3 regions of the Variovorax pasteuri genome follow, and region 1 is predicted to be linked to each of the others. Evidence: riboswitches for the same ligand, from Rfam matches in the RefSeq annotation. Region 1 holds a riboswitch; each other region holds the start of a gene.
The links. Region 1 has a riboswitch for cobalamin ahead of cobM (precorrin-4 C(11)-methyltransferase). Riboswitches for the same ligand answer to the same signal wherever they lie in the genome.
Positions count from the first base shown of each region.

Region 2: another riboswitch for cobalamin. It lies ahead of ACSFBM_RS09595 (TonB-dependent receptor); the one in region 1 lies ahead of cobM (precorrin-4 C(11)-methyltransferase).
Region 3: another riboswitch for cobalamin. It lies ahead of ACSFBM_RS06490 (TonB-dependent receptor domain-containing protein); the one in region 1 lies ahead of cobM (precorrin-4 C(11)-methyltransferase).

Region 1 covers NZ_JBPJZS010000004.1:100,647-103,912, reverse strand. The annotation lists gene ACSFBM_RS16875 (sirohydrochlorin chelatase) at 1-354, opposite strand, end outside; gene cobM (precorrin-4 C(11)-methyltransferase) at 351-1,208, opposite strand; cobalamin riboswitch at 1,362-1,623, opposite strand; gene ACSFBM_RS16865 (SDR family NAD(P)-dependent oxidoreductase) at 1,685-2,515, opposite strand; gene ACSFBM_RS16860 (MaoC family dehydratase) at 2,541-2,960, opposite strand; gene ACSFBM_RS16855 (MaoC family dehydratase N-terminal domain-containing protein) at 2,971-3,266, opposite strand, start outside.
Region 2 covers NZ_JBPJZS010000002.1:518,705-521,970, forward strand. The annotation lists gene ACSFBM_RS09595 (TonB-dependent receptor) at 1-1,832, opposite strand, end outside; cobalamin riboswitch at 2,076-2,352, opposite strand; gene ACSFBM_RS09600 (hypothetical protein) at 2,390-2,644, opposite strand; gene ACSFBM_RS09605 (hypothetical protein) at 2,806-3,210, shown strand; gene ACSFBM_RS09610 (cation:proton antiporter domain-containing protein) at 3,237-3,266, opposite strand, start outside.
Region 3 covers NZ_JBPJZS010000001.1:1,373,451-1,376,716, forward strand. The annotation lists gene ACSFBM_RS06485 (ClcB-like voltage-gated chloride channel protein) at 1-1,619, opposite strand, end outside; cobalamin riboswitch at 1,679-1,939, shown strand; gene ACSFBM_RS06490 (TonB-dependent receptor domain-containing protein) at 2,032-3,266, shown strand, end outside.

The DNA of each region.
Region 1 (3,266 bases):
CTTCAGGCGCCGCCGCAGGATCGCCAGGATCGGGTCGCAGGCCGTGAGGTGCGGCGCATACAGGAACTGCACCATCGGGAACTTGAGCCGCGCACCGTCGATGGCCTGCGGAATGTCCATCTTCACGTGGCCCGCCGCATTCAGGATGAGCGGCACCACGACCACGCGTTGCGCGCCCTTGGCCGCGCGGCGCAGCCCCTCGCTCATCGTGACCTCGGAGAACTCGATGAAGCACACCTCGATGCGCCAGCCCGGCCGGCGCTCGCGCCACTGCGCCGCAAAGGCCTCGATCTCGTCGTTGCCGGATTTTTCGCGCGAGCCGTGGCCCACCAGGAGAATGGTTTCGGTGCTCATGGAAGGTCCTGCAGGAGGGTCTGGACGGGAACGCTCGCGCGCCGGAAGCGGTGCGTGAAGCTCGCGTCGTAGAGTTTGGATTTGGCCAGCGTGGTCCATTGCCGCGCGCCCAGCGTGGGGCTCGCGATGATCATCGACTGGCTCACGATGCGGGCCTCGCGGCACAGCGCCTGGATGGTGGCGACCGTGCCGCGCACGATCTTTTCCTCGCCCGGCCAGCTCGCCTTGTGGACCACCACCACGGGGGCGTCGGGCGACCAGCCGGCGGCCGTCAGCGCGGCCGTGACCTTGCCCATGAGCGTGATGCTCAGGAAGATGCACAGCGTGCTGTGGTGCGCGGCCAGCGCCTCCAGCGATTCGCCTTCGGGCATCGGTGTGCGGCCCTCGACGCGCGTGAAGATCACGGTCTGCGTGACCTCGGGCAGCGTGAGGCTCTCCACCGCCGCCGCCGCCGAGGCCATGGCGGAAGACACGCCCGGCACCACGCCGATCGGCACGCCCGCCGCATCCAGCGGCTGCACCAGCTCGATGAGCGCACCGTACAGGCCCGGGTCGCCGGTCTGCAGGCGCACCACGGTATGGCACCGTGCGGCCTGCGCAATGAGCCACGCGGACATCTGCTCGAGCGTCATGTCCTTGCTGTCGGCAATTTCGCAGTCGGGCGGCGCCCAGCGCGTGGCGGCTTCGCTCACGAGCGAGCCCGCGAACAGGATGGCCCCTGCGCGTTCGACAAGGCCTCGGCCCTTGACGGTGATGAGTTCCGGGTCGCCCGGACCCGCGCCGACGAACCACACGGTTCCCGGCGTGCACGCTCCCTGCGGAGCGCTGCTTGGAGCGATGGCTCGCTCGTTCATGATGTTTCCTCCGCGCCCGCCGCGCGACTGATGGTCGTTAAGACCCGGCGGGGGGGAGAAATCGGAGGCGTCAGCGAATGCTGTTCCGGCGGATGACCTGATGCATCGAGCCGGACGCAATGCGTCGCCCGCCGATCCTCGCCCACCGCAAGGTCATGCGCTGGTCGTCAGGCCGGTCTCCGGGCTCGCGAGCGGAGGGCCGTCGGCTCTCCTGCAAAGACCGCCTTCCCGTGCCGTTCGTGACACAGTGGCGTGGGACCGGATCCCGGGGTCTTGCTTCTGACTCGCTTACCGTTGCGGGGGCAGCGTCGGCATGGCGCGGTGTTCTCCACCGCCGCGCACCGACTTCCCGTTTCACCCTGGCCGCCCCGCCGTTTCCACGGGGCGCCAGGACACCTGACAACGCGGGCGGAGTGTATCAGCCGCATGCCGCGGCGCGCCCCGCAAGGACCTGCCCTCGCCGCCCGGCAGCGCGCTCAGATGCCGGTGAGGCCGCCGGTGCACATCAGCGTCTGGCCGCTCACGTAGTCGGACTCCGGCGCGCACAGCAGGTACACCGCGCCGGCCGCTTCTTCGGGCGTGCCGCCGCGCCCCAGCGGAATGGACTGCTCCATCATCGCCAGCAGCCCGGGGTTGATGCCGACCTTGATCTCGCGGCCCTCGATGTTCGCGGTGGACGCCTCGGCGGTGCTGGCGGTCAGCCGCGTCTGGATGAAGCCGAAGGCCACGCAGTTGACGGTGACGTTCATGCGTCCCCACTCCTTGGCCAGCGTCTGCGTGAGCCCGACGATGCCGGCCTTGGCGGTCGAATAGTTGGCCTGGCCCGCGTTGCCGAAGAGGCCCGCCACCGACGAGATGTTGACCACCTTGCGCACCACGCGTTGCCCTGCTTCGGTCTCTGCCTTCGACAGCGCGCGGATCACGGGCTGCGCCGCGCGCAGGATGCGAAAGGGCGCCGTCAGGTGCACGTCGATCATGGCGTACCACTGCTCGTCGGTCATCTTCTGCACCACGCTGTCCCAGGTGTAGCCGGCGTTGTTGACGACGATGTCCAGGCCCTTGTATTCGCTCACCGCCGTGCCGACGAAGCGCTCGGCGAAATCCGGCGCGGCCACGCTGCCGACGCAGGCGACGGCCTCGCCGCCCGCCGCGCGGATGGCCTGCACGGTGTCTTCGGCCGGCTCGGCGTCGAGGTCGTTGACGACGATGCGCGCGCCTTCGGAGGCGAGCTTCAAGGCAATGGCGCGGCCGATGCCGCGGCCCGAGCCGGTGATGAGGGCGACCTTGCCGGCGAGTTTGGGTGTCATGTCTCTTGTCTTTCCTGAAGTGATGTCAGCGCAGCGCCACCAGCGCTTCGCCCGCGATGCGCGTCTGCCCGTACTGGTTGGCGCTGAGCACCTCGATGCGCACGCAGGGCTCGCCGTTGTGCTCGAGCTTCTCGACCACGCGGCCGGTGCAGCGCACCGCATGCCCCAGGTGCGTGATGCCCTGGAAGCGCACGTCGAAGCGGCGCAGCTGCGACTGCGGCGCCCACTGCGTGAGCAGCCGCCCGAGCCAGGCCATGCCCAGCATGCCCTGCGCGAACACGTCGGGCATGCCCGCCTTGCGCGCGAAGTCGGTGTCGATGTGAATCGGGTTGTGGTCGCCCGAGGCACCCGCGAACAGCGCGAGTGCGGTGCGGTTCACCGGCGGCAGCTGCAGCGCGGGCAGTTCGTCGCCGACTTGAACGGCGTCGCAGGTCAGGGCATTCATCGGTGTTCCTTCAGTGGCGGCAGACGATCACCGCGCGCAGTTCGGCGACCAGCTCGTCGCGCTGGTTGGTGGCGCGCGAGGTCTTCACGACGAACTCGAGCGCGCCGTTCTTCTTGTCGTAGATGTCGGTGATGGTGGAGCGCACCGTCACCGTGTCGCCCACGCAGGCCGGCCGGTGGTAGCTGAAGCTCTGCTCGCCGTGCAGCAGCTTCGACAGCGGAATCTGCAGGTCGGCCAGCAGCTGGCTGGACGCACCCGAGTCGAGCTCGGCCGCGAACAGGAAGGTCGGCGGCGCGGGCAGGTCGG
Region 2 (3,266 bases), on a different contig from region 1:
AGCCACAGGTTGGCCGCCTCTTCGGGCACGCCGTTGGGCGTGTTGCCCGCGCGCGAGACCAGGCGGCCGTTCACGACCTCGTTGAAGTCCTCGTAGCGCGCGCGCAGCTTGGCAATATTGGCTTCGAGCCGCAGCGTGGAGGTGAGCGCCAGGTCGAGCGTGGCTTCCAGGCCCTCGGAGGACTGCTTGCCGACCTGCTGCGTCTTGTTCGGGTCGTTGGCGTCGCGCGAGAGCAGCTTGTTCTTCTCGATGCGGTAGGCCGCCACGGTCCAGGCGCCGCGGTTGTCGGCCAGCTGGCGCTTGTAGCCGACCTCCACTTGCTTGCCGGTGCTCAACTCGAAGGGCACCTGCGCGGCCGAGGTGCTGATCAGCGAAGTGAGCGGGTCGGCCGCGCGCGCCACCTGCGCGTAGTACGACTGCGACGCATCGGGCGCGTACACCACGCCGAGGCGGCCGGTGGCGTACTCGAAGGTCTTGCCCAGGTTGTTGGCGGCGTTCAGCAGGTCGGTGCGCGCGACCTTGGCATGGTCCCAGCGCAGGCTGCCCACCACCGACCATTGCTCGTTGAAGGCCAGCTTGTCTTCGGTGAAGAAGGCGTAGGTGTCGGTCTTGGTCTTGTAGCGCGGCGTGTAGGCCACGGGCGAGGCGTAGTAGCCGGGGTTGAACACGAACGGGTCGATCACCGAGCGCCCGCCGTAGGGCGAGTCGTTGCTGTGCTGGAAGTCGATGCGGTTCACGTCGAAGCCCACCAGCACCTGGTTGGCCAGCCCGAACACGCTGTGCTTGAAGGTGGCGTCGGTGCGGTTGCCGATCTGCTCCTGGTCGTGGCCGATCTCCAGGTAGTCGCCGCGCGTCACGCGGCGCGTGGTGGCGTTGAAGCTGTAGGTCTCGCTGTTGCGCCAGTGGCGCTTGCTCTCCAGGCGGTAGAGCTGGTTGCGCACGGTGACGGCGTCGTTCGGCGTCCACTGCGCGTCGAGCCGGGTCCATTTGTCGCGGTACTTGATTTCTGCGTCGTCCAGGTTGTAGTTCTGGCGCAGGGTCTGGCTGTTCAGGCGGCCGTCGATCAACGGCACGCCGTAGTAGCGCTGCGGGGTCTGGCGCCCTTCGTCGTGCGAGAGCGTGAACTGCAGCTGCGGCGACACGTCCAGGCGCACGGCCGCGCCCACAGCCAGGCTCTCGGCCTCGCCGCGCTGCATGAAGCCGTCGGTGGTGCGGTGGCTGATGTCGAAGCGGTACGACAGCTTGTCGTTGATGGCCCCCCCGCTGCCGAAGGCCGCCTGGCGGGTGGCGTCGGAGCCCAGCGTGAGCAGCGCCTCGTTCCGGATGGGGCCGCGCGTGGGCTTCCTGGGCACCACGTTGATGGCGCCGCCGATGGCACCTTCGCCGTACATCACCGAGGCCGCGCCGCGCAGCACTTCGATGCGGTCGACCGACCAGGTGTCGAACGGAAAGGTGACGGTGCCAGCGCCCGCATACAGGCGCGTGCCGTCGAACAGCTGCATCACCGAGCCGTGGCCCGTGAAGCCGCGTGCCGCCATCGCGGTGCCGCCGTTGCCGGGCCCGGGCGAGCCGGTGATGCCGGTGGCACGGGTGGCCGCGTCGACCACCGACACGTCGCCGCGCGCGCGGATGGTGTCACCCGTCAGCACCTCGATGCTGGCCGGCGTTTCCAGCGGCGTAAGGCCGAGCCGGCTGCCGGTGGACGTGGGCTCGTCGATGGCCAGCGGGGCCTGCCGGTCGGCCTCGATCCGTACCGGGTTCAGGGATGGGCTCTGGCTGGCGTCGGCCGCTTCAGCCGGCTGCGCAAGGGAAACGCAAGGCCCGAAGGCCAAGCCCAACCCCAGTGAAAGGCCTGAAAGGCGTGAAAGACCGGACAGCCGCGCCCGATGAAAGGGCACGCGCGTAACCGTGCCCGGGCGACTTCGCGCCCGTGTTGCTCGACCCATGTAGCTTCTCCTTCGGCCTGCGTCCCCGCAGGCTCACGACCGATAAAGGACGCGACGGGAGAGGCGAAAGGGCTGCCACGGTGAGCGCAAGCGCGAAGCGGCAGGCCCGGACACGCACTCCCGCTGCGTCCGAAGGCGGTTGCGAAGGCCGGTATCCGGGCTCGCGGAGCGCCGCTGTGTGCCGAATGGAGCACACGACGACCGAAACCCTCGCCTTCCCACGCCGAAGCGCAGTGACTGCCGAGCCTTCAAGAAAGAGGCTCGCGCGTAAGGATTTCCAGATCCGCTGACCGTTGCGGGGGCAGCGCAGGCTTTGACGCGTCTTGAACGACGCGGCGCACCTGCTTCCCGTTTAACCCCAGGGCCATGCGACATGGACCCGGGGCACCTTCGAACCGTGTTTGGGTGCAGTTATAAAAAGTTACCGCACCGAACCGGCGGGATTATAGGGAGCCGGGCGTGCCGTCGGGCCCGAACAGCCGCCGCATCATGGCCACGCCGGCCGCCAGCGCGTTCGAGTAGGTCGGATACGGCTGCAGCGCCGCTTCGAGGGGCGTGTAGACATGGGTGCGCTCGCCGGCCGCACCGGCCGCACCGGGAATTGCGGCGGGGTCGTCCACGGCTTCCATCAGCACCCAATAGAACTCGCCGACCTCCAGTTCGTGGATGGTGAGCGCGATGTTCCTGGGAGAGGGCATGGGCGGTATGAAAAGGGGCTGAGTGTTGAATGCCTGGAGGACGCGAGCCGTTGACAGCTACCGGGCTTCTCCTACAGAGCACACCGGTGGCCCGGCCTACTGTTTTACATGCAACCCGTCAGCGGGTCCCTGTTCTTTGCAAAACCTTCCCAGGAGGCAACATGAAACCCTTCAGCCTTGACCCGAGCATGCGGGCGACCATCGGCGGCGCGTTCTATCCGACGGGCTACTCGATGGTGATGTTCGCCAAACTGGAAGACGCCAGCCGCGTCGGCCAGCAGTTGATCGACAACGGCATGAGCGGCGACGACATCTTCCTGCTGCCGCCGCAGGCCGTGCTGTCGCAGATCACGCCGACCGTCGAACTCGCCGACGACCCGTTGCCGTCCGCCGGCACCGAAGGCGCCACCGTGCGTGCCTACACCAAGCTCGCGCAGGAAGGCCATGCCGCGCTGCTGGTCAAGACCGAGGACCGCGAAACCGCCGACAAGCTGATGGAGGCGGTGCGCACCGTGCCCTATGCCATGGCGCAGCGCTACCGCACCCTGGTCATCGAAGATCTCTGAACCCGGCGTGCCGGTGGGCGTGTGTATCAAGCCGGCACTGCCATCGACACGGCGCG
Region 3 (3,266 bases), on a different contig from region 1:
TCGCCCAGGTGGTCGAGAAAGCGCTGCAGCGCCTCGCCCAGCCCGGTGTCGGCGGTGATCGGCTGGATGGCTTGCGACAGCAGGGCGCCCGCGGTCGTCTCGGTGGGCGCAGTGCCCAGCGCCGCGAGCGGCACCACGCCGAGGTAGCGGTTGTCCGCATCGACCACGTACAGGTACTTCACCGGGTGCTGCAGGAAGATCCTGCTCATCGCCTCGCGGTCGGCGCCGGGGCCCACCACCGTTTCGGCCGGCTGCACCAGGTCGCGCATGTGCAGCCCGCGCAGGCGCAACTGCGTGTCGCGCTGTTCGTTGCGCCGCAGCGTGATCTCGTACATGGAGCCCGCATTGGCCGAGCGCGCCACGAAATACGCGATGACGCTAGCGGCCATGAGCGGCAGCATGACCTGGTAGCTCAGCGTCATCTCGAAGATCATCAGGATCGCCATCAGCGGCGCCTGCGTGGCACCCGCCAGGAACGCGCCCATGCCGACGATGGCGTAGGCGAACGGCGCCGAGGTGGCCGCCGGCCACAGCGCCTGCACCCCCTGGCCGAACAGCGCACCGACCATGCAGCCGAAGAACAGCGCCGGCGTAAACACGCCGCCCACCGCGCCCGAGCCGGCGGTGGCCAGCGTGGCGGCTGCCTTGGCGAGCAGCACCAGGGCGATGAAAGTCCACGGCCACGGCGTGTGCAGCACCGCGTTGACCACGCTGTAGCCGTTGCCCCACACCTCGGGTACCGGCACCGAGATCGCGCCCATCAGCAGGCCGCCCAGCGCCAGCCGCCAGGGCAGCGCCAGCGGCAGCCGCGAGAACAGCGCCCGGCTGCCCTGCAGCGCGCGCAGGAAGCCGATGGCCGCGAAGCCCAGCAGCACGCCGAGCACGCAGAACAGCACGACCTCGGTGCCGTGGATCTCCGGGAACGCCGGCATCCGGTAAGGCGGCTGGTAGCCGGGCAGCGCCCGCATGGCGACGTTGGCGACCACCGAGGCGATGATGATCGGCCCCACGCTTTCCATCGCGATGGAGCCCAGCACGATCTCGGCCACGAAGAAGGCGCCCGCGATGGGCGCGTTGTAGGCGGCGGTCAGGCCTGCCGCCGCCCCGCAAGCCACCAGCAGCCGCAGCCGCTCGACCGGAAAGCGGAACACCCGGCCCAGCAGCGACGCCGCCAGCGCCGCGAGCTGCACCATCGAGCCTTCGCGCCCGATGGAGCCGCCGCTGCCGATGCTGACCAGCGACGACGCGCTGCGCACCAGCGTCTGCGCCACCGGAATGCGCCCGTCGCCCAGCACGATGGCTTCCATGTAGTCGGAGGTGGCGCTGCGCGAAGCGATGCGTTTGGCCCACACCAGCAGCAACCCCGCCACCAGCCCGCCGAGCGTGGGGCAGGCGACGCGCGCCCACCACGGCAGGCCTTTCGCCATGGCCACCAGCCCGTTGCCGGGGCCGAGCACCAGGTGTTCGAAGTGATAGAGCGCCGCGCGGAAGAGTTCGGTCGCCAGCGTGCCGAGCAGCCCGGCCACGATGGCCCACAGCAGCATCGATTGCCAGCCGGAAACACCCAGCAGACGCTGCAGCGCCGAACGAAGATTCAGGAATACCGAGGCGGGCCGCATATGGCGACCGATGTTAGCGGTGAGGCGCAACTTTCGACTTAAGGAAGAGCCCGCAGGGCCTAAAATGCCGCCCGTTGGTGCTTGCGGCCTGGTTCACATGCCGCGGTTCAACGGGAAGCAGGAGTGGAAGCCCCCCGACCTCACGCAGGTCGGTTCAAGGCCGAAGCCGCCTGCGCTGCCCCCGCAACGGTCAAGCAGACGGCGCCGCAAGGCGCCAACCCCTTTCCATCCAAGCCACTGGGCGCCCTGAAACAGGTGCCTGGGAAGGCGGTGGGGGTTGTTCTGCCAGCCCGGATACCGGCCAACAAGGCGGCTGCCGCATGCGTGAACGATCCACGCAGGGGCAGCCATGGCGCCCATGGCGCCGGCGGGGAGGCCGGCGAGGGGTATAGACGTTCGTTCGGTCCATTCAATGATTTCCCACGTTTGCTTTTCCAGCGGCCGCGCGCCTGTGCGCCGCCTGCGTTTCGCCTGCCTGCAACTGCCTTTGGGCGTGGCGCTGGCGTCCGCCTTCGGCGGCCTCGCCCATGCCCAGGAAGCCCCGGCCCTGAGCGAAACGGTGGTCACGGCCAACCGCACGCCGCAGGCGCTGTCCGAACTGGTGGGCGACGTGTCCATCGTCGACCGCCAGGCCATCGAGCGCAGCGGCGCGACCGGCGTGGCCGACGTGCTCGCACGGCTGCCCGGCATCGAGATCTCGCGCAACGGCGGCGTGGGCAACACCACCAGCCTGTTCATCCGCGGCGCCGAAACACGCTTCACGGCCGTGTACCTCGACGGCGTGCGCATCGACTCGCAATCCACCGGTGGCGCCGGCTGGGAAGGCATTCCGCTGTCGCAGATCGACCGCATCGAAGTGCTGCGCGGACCGGCCGCAGCGGTGTACGGCTCGGACGCCGTGGGCGGCGTGATCCAGCTCTTCACCCGGCGCGGCGAAGAGGGCGTGCGGCCCTACGCGGGCATCGGCTTCGGCAGCAAGGGGCTGCGCAAGATCGAAGGCGGCGTGAGCGGCAAGTCGGGCCTGCTCGACTATGCGTTCGGCGTGGAGCACGAGGAAAGCAAGGGCTTCAACGTGCAGCCGGTCGACAAGCGCACCCCCAGCAAGGACGGCTTCACCAGCCCCGACCGCGACGGCTACCGCAGCACCTCGGGCAACGTGAAACTGGGCCTGCAGATCACGCCGGACCAGCGCCTGGACGCCACGCTGCTCAGCAGCGACATCACGGCCGGCTACGACGCCACGGTGTCGTACCGCAGCCGGCTGCCCATCACCTTCGCCAACGACCAGGCGAACAACACGCTGCGCACTGCCGGGCTGACCTGGTCGGCCAAGTGGAACGACGTCTACAGCACCCGCGTGCAGGTGACCGACTCGCAAACCGTCTACAAGACGCAGCCGTCGTTCTACCGCACCGAAACCAAGCTGCGCGGCTACCTGTTCCAGAACGAGTTCCGCTTCGGCCCGCACCTGCTGAGCGCCACCTTCGAACGCCGCGAAGACGCGCTCGAAAACGCGCCCACCACCTCGTCGAAGCTGCTGTCGCGCGACCGCGCGCAGGACGCCATTTCGCTGGGCTACGGTTTCGTGCAAGGCCCGCATTCGCTGCAGCTGCACGTGCGCCACGACAAGGACAGCGAGTTCGGCGG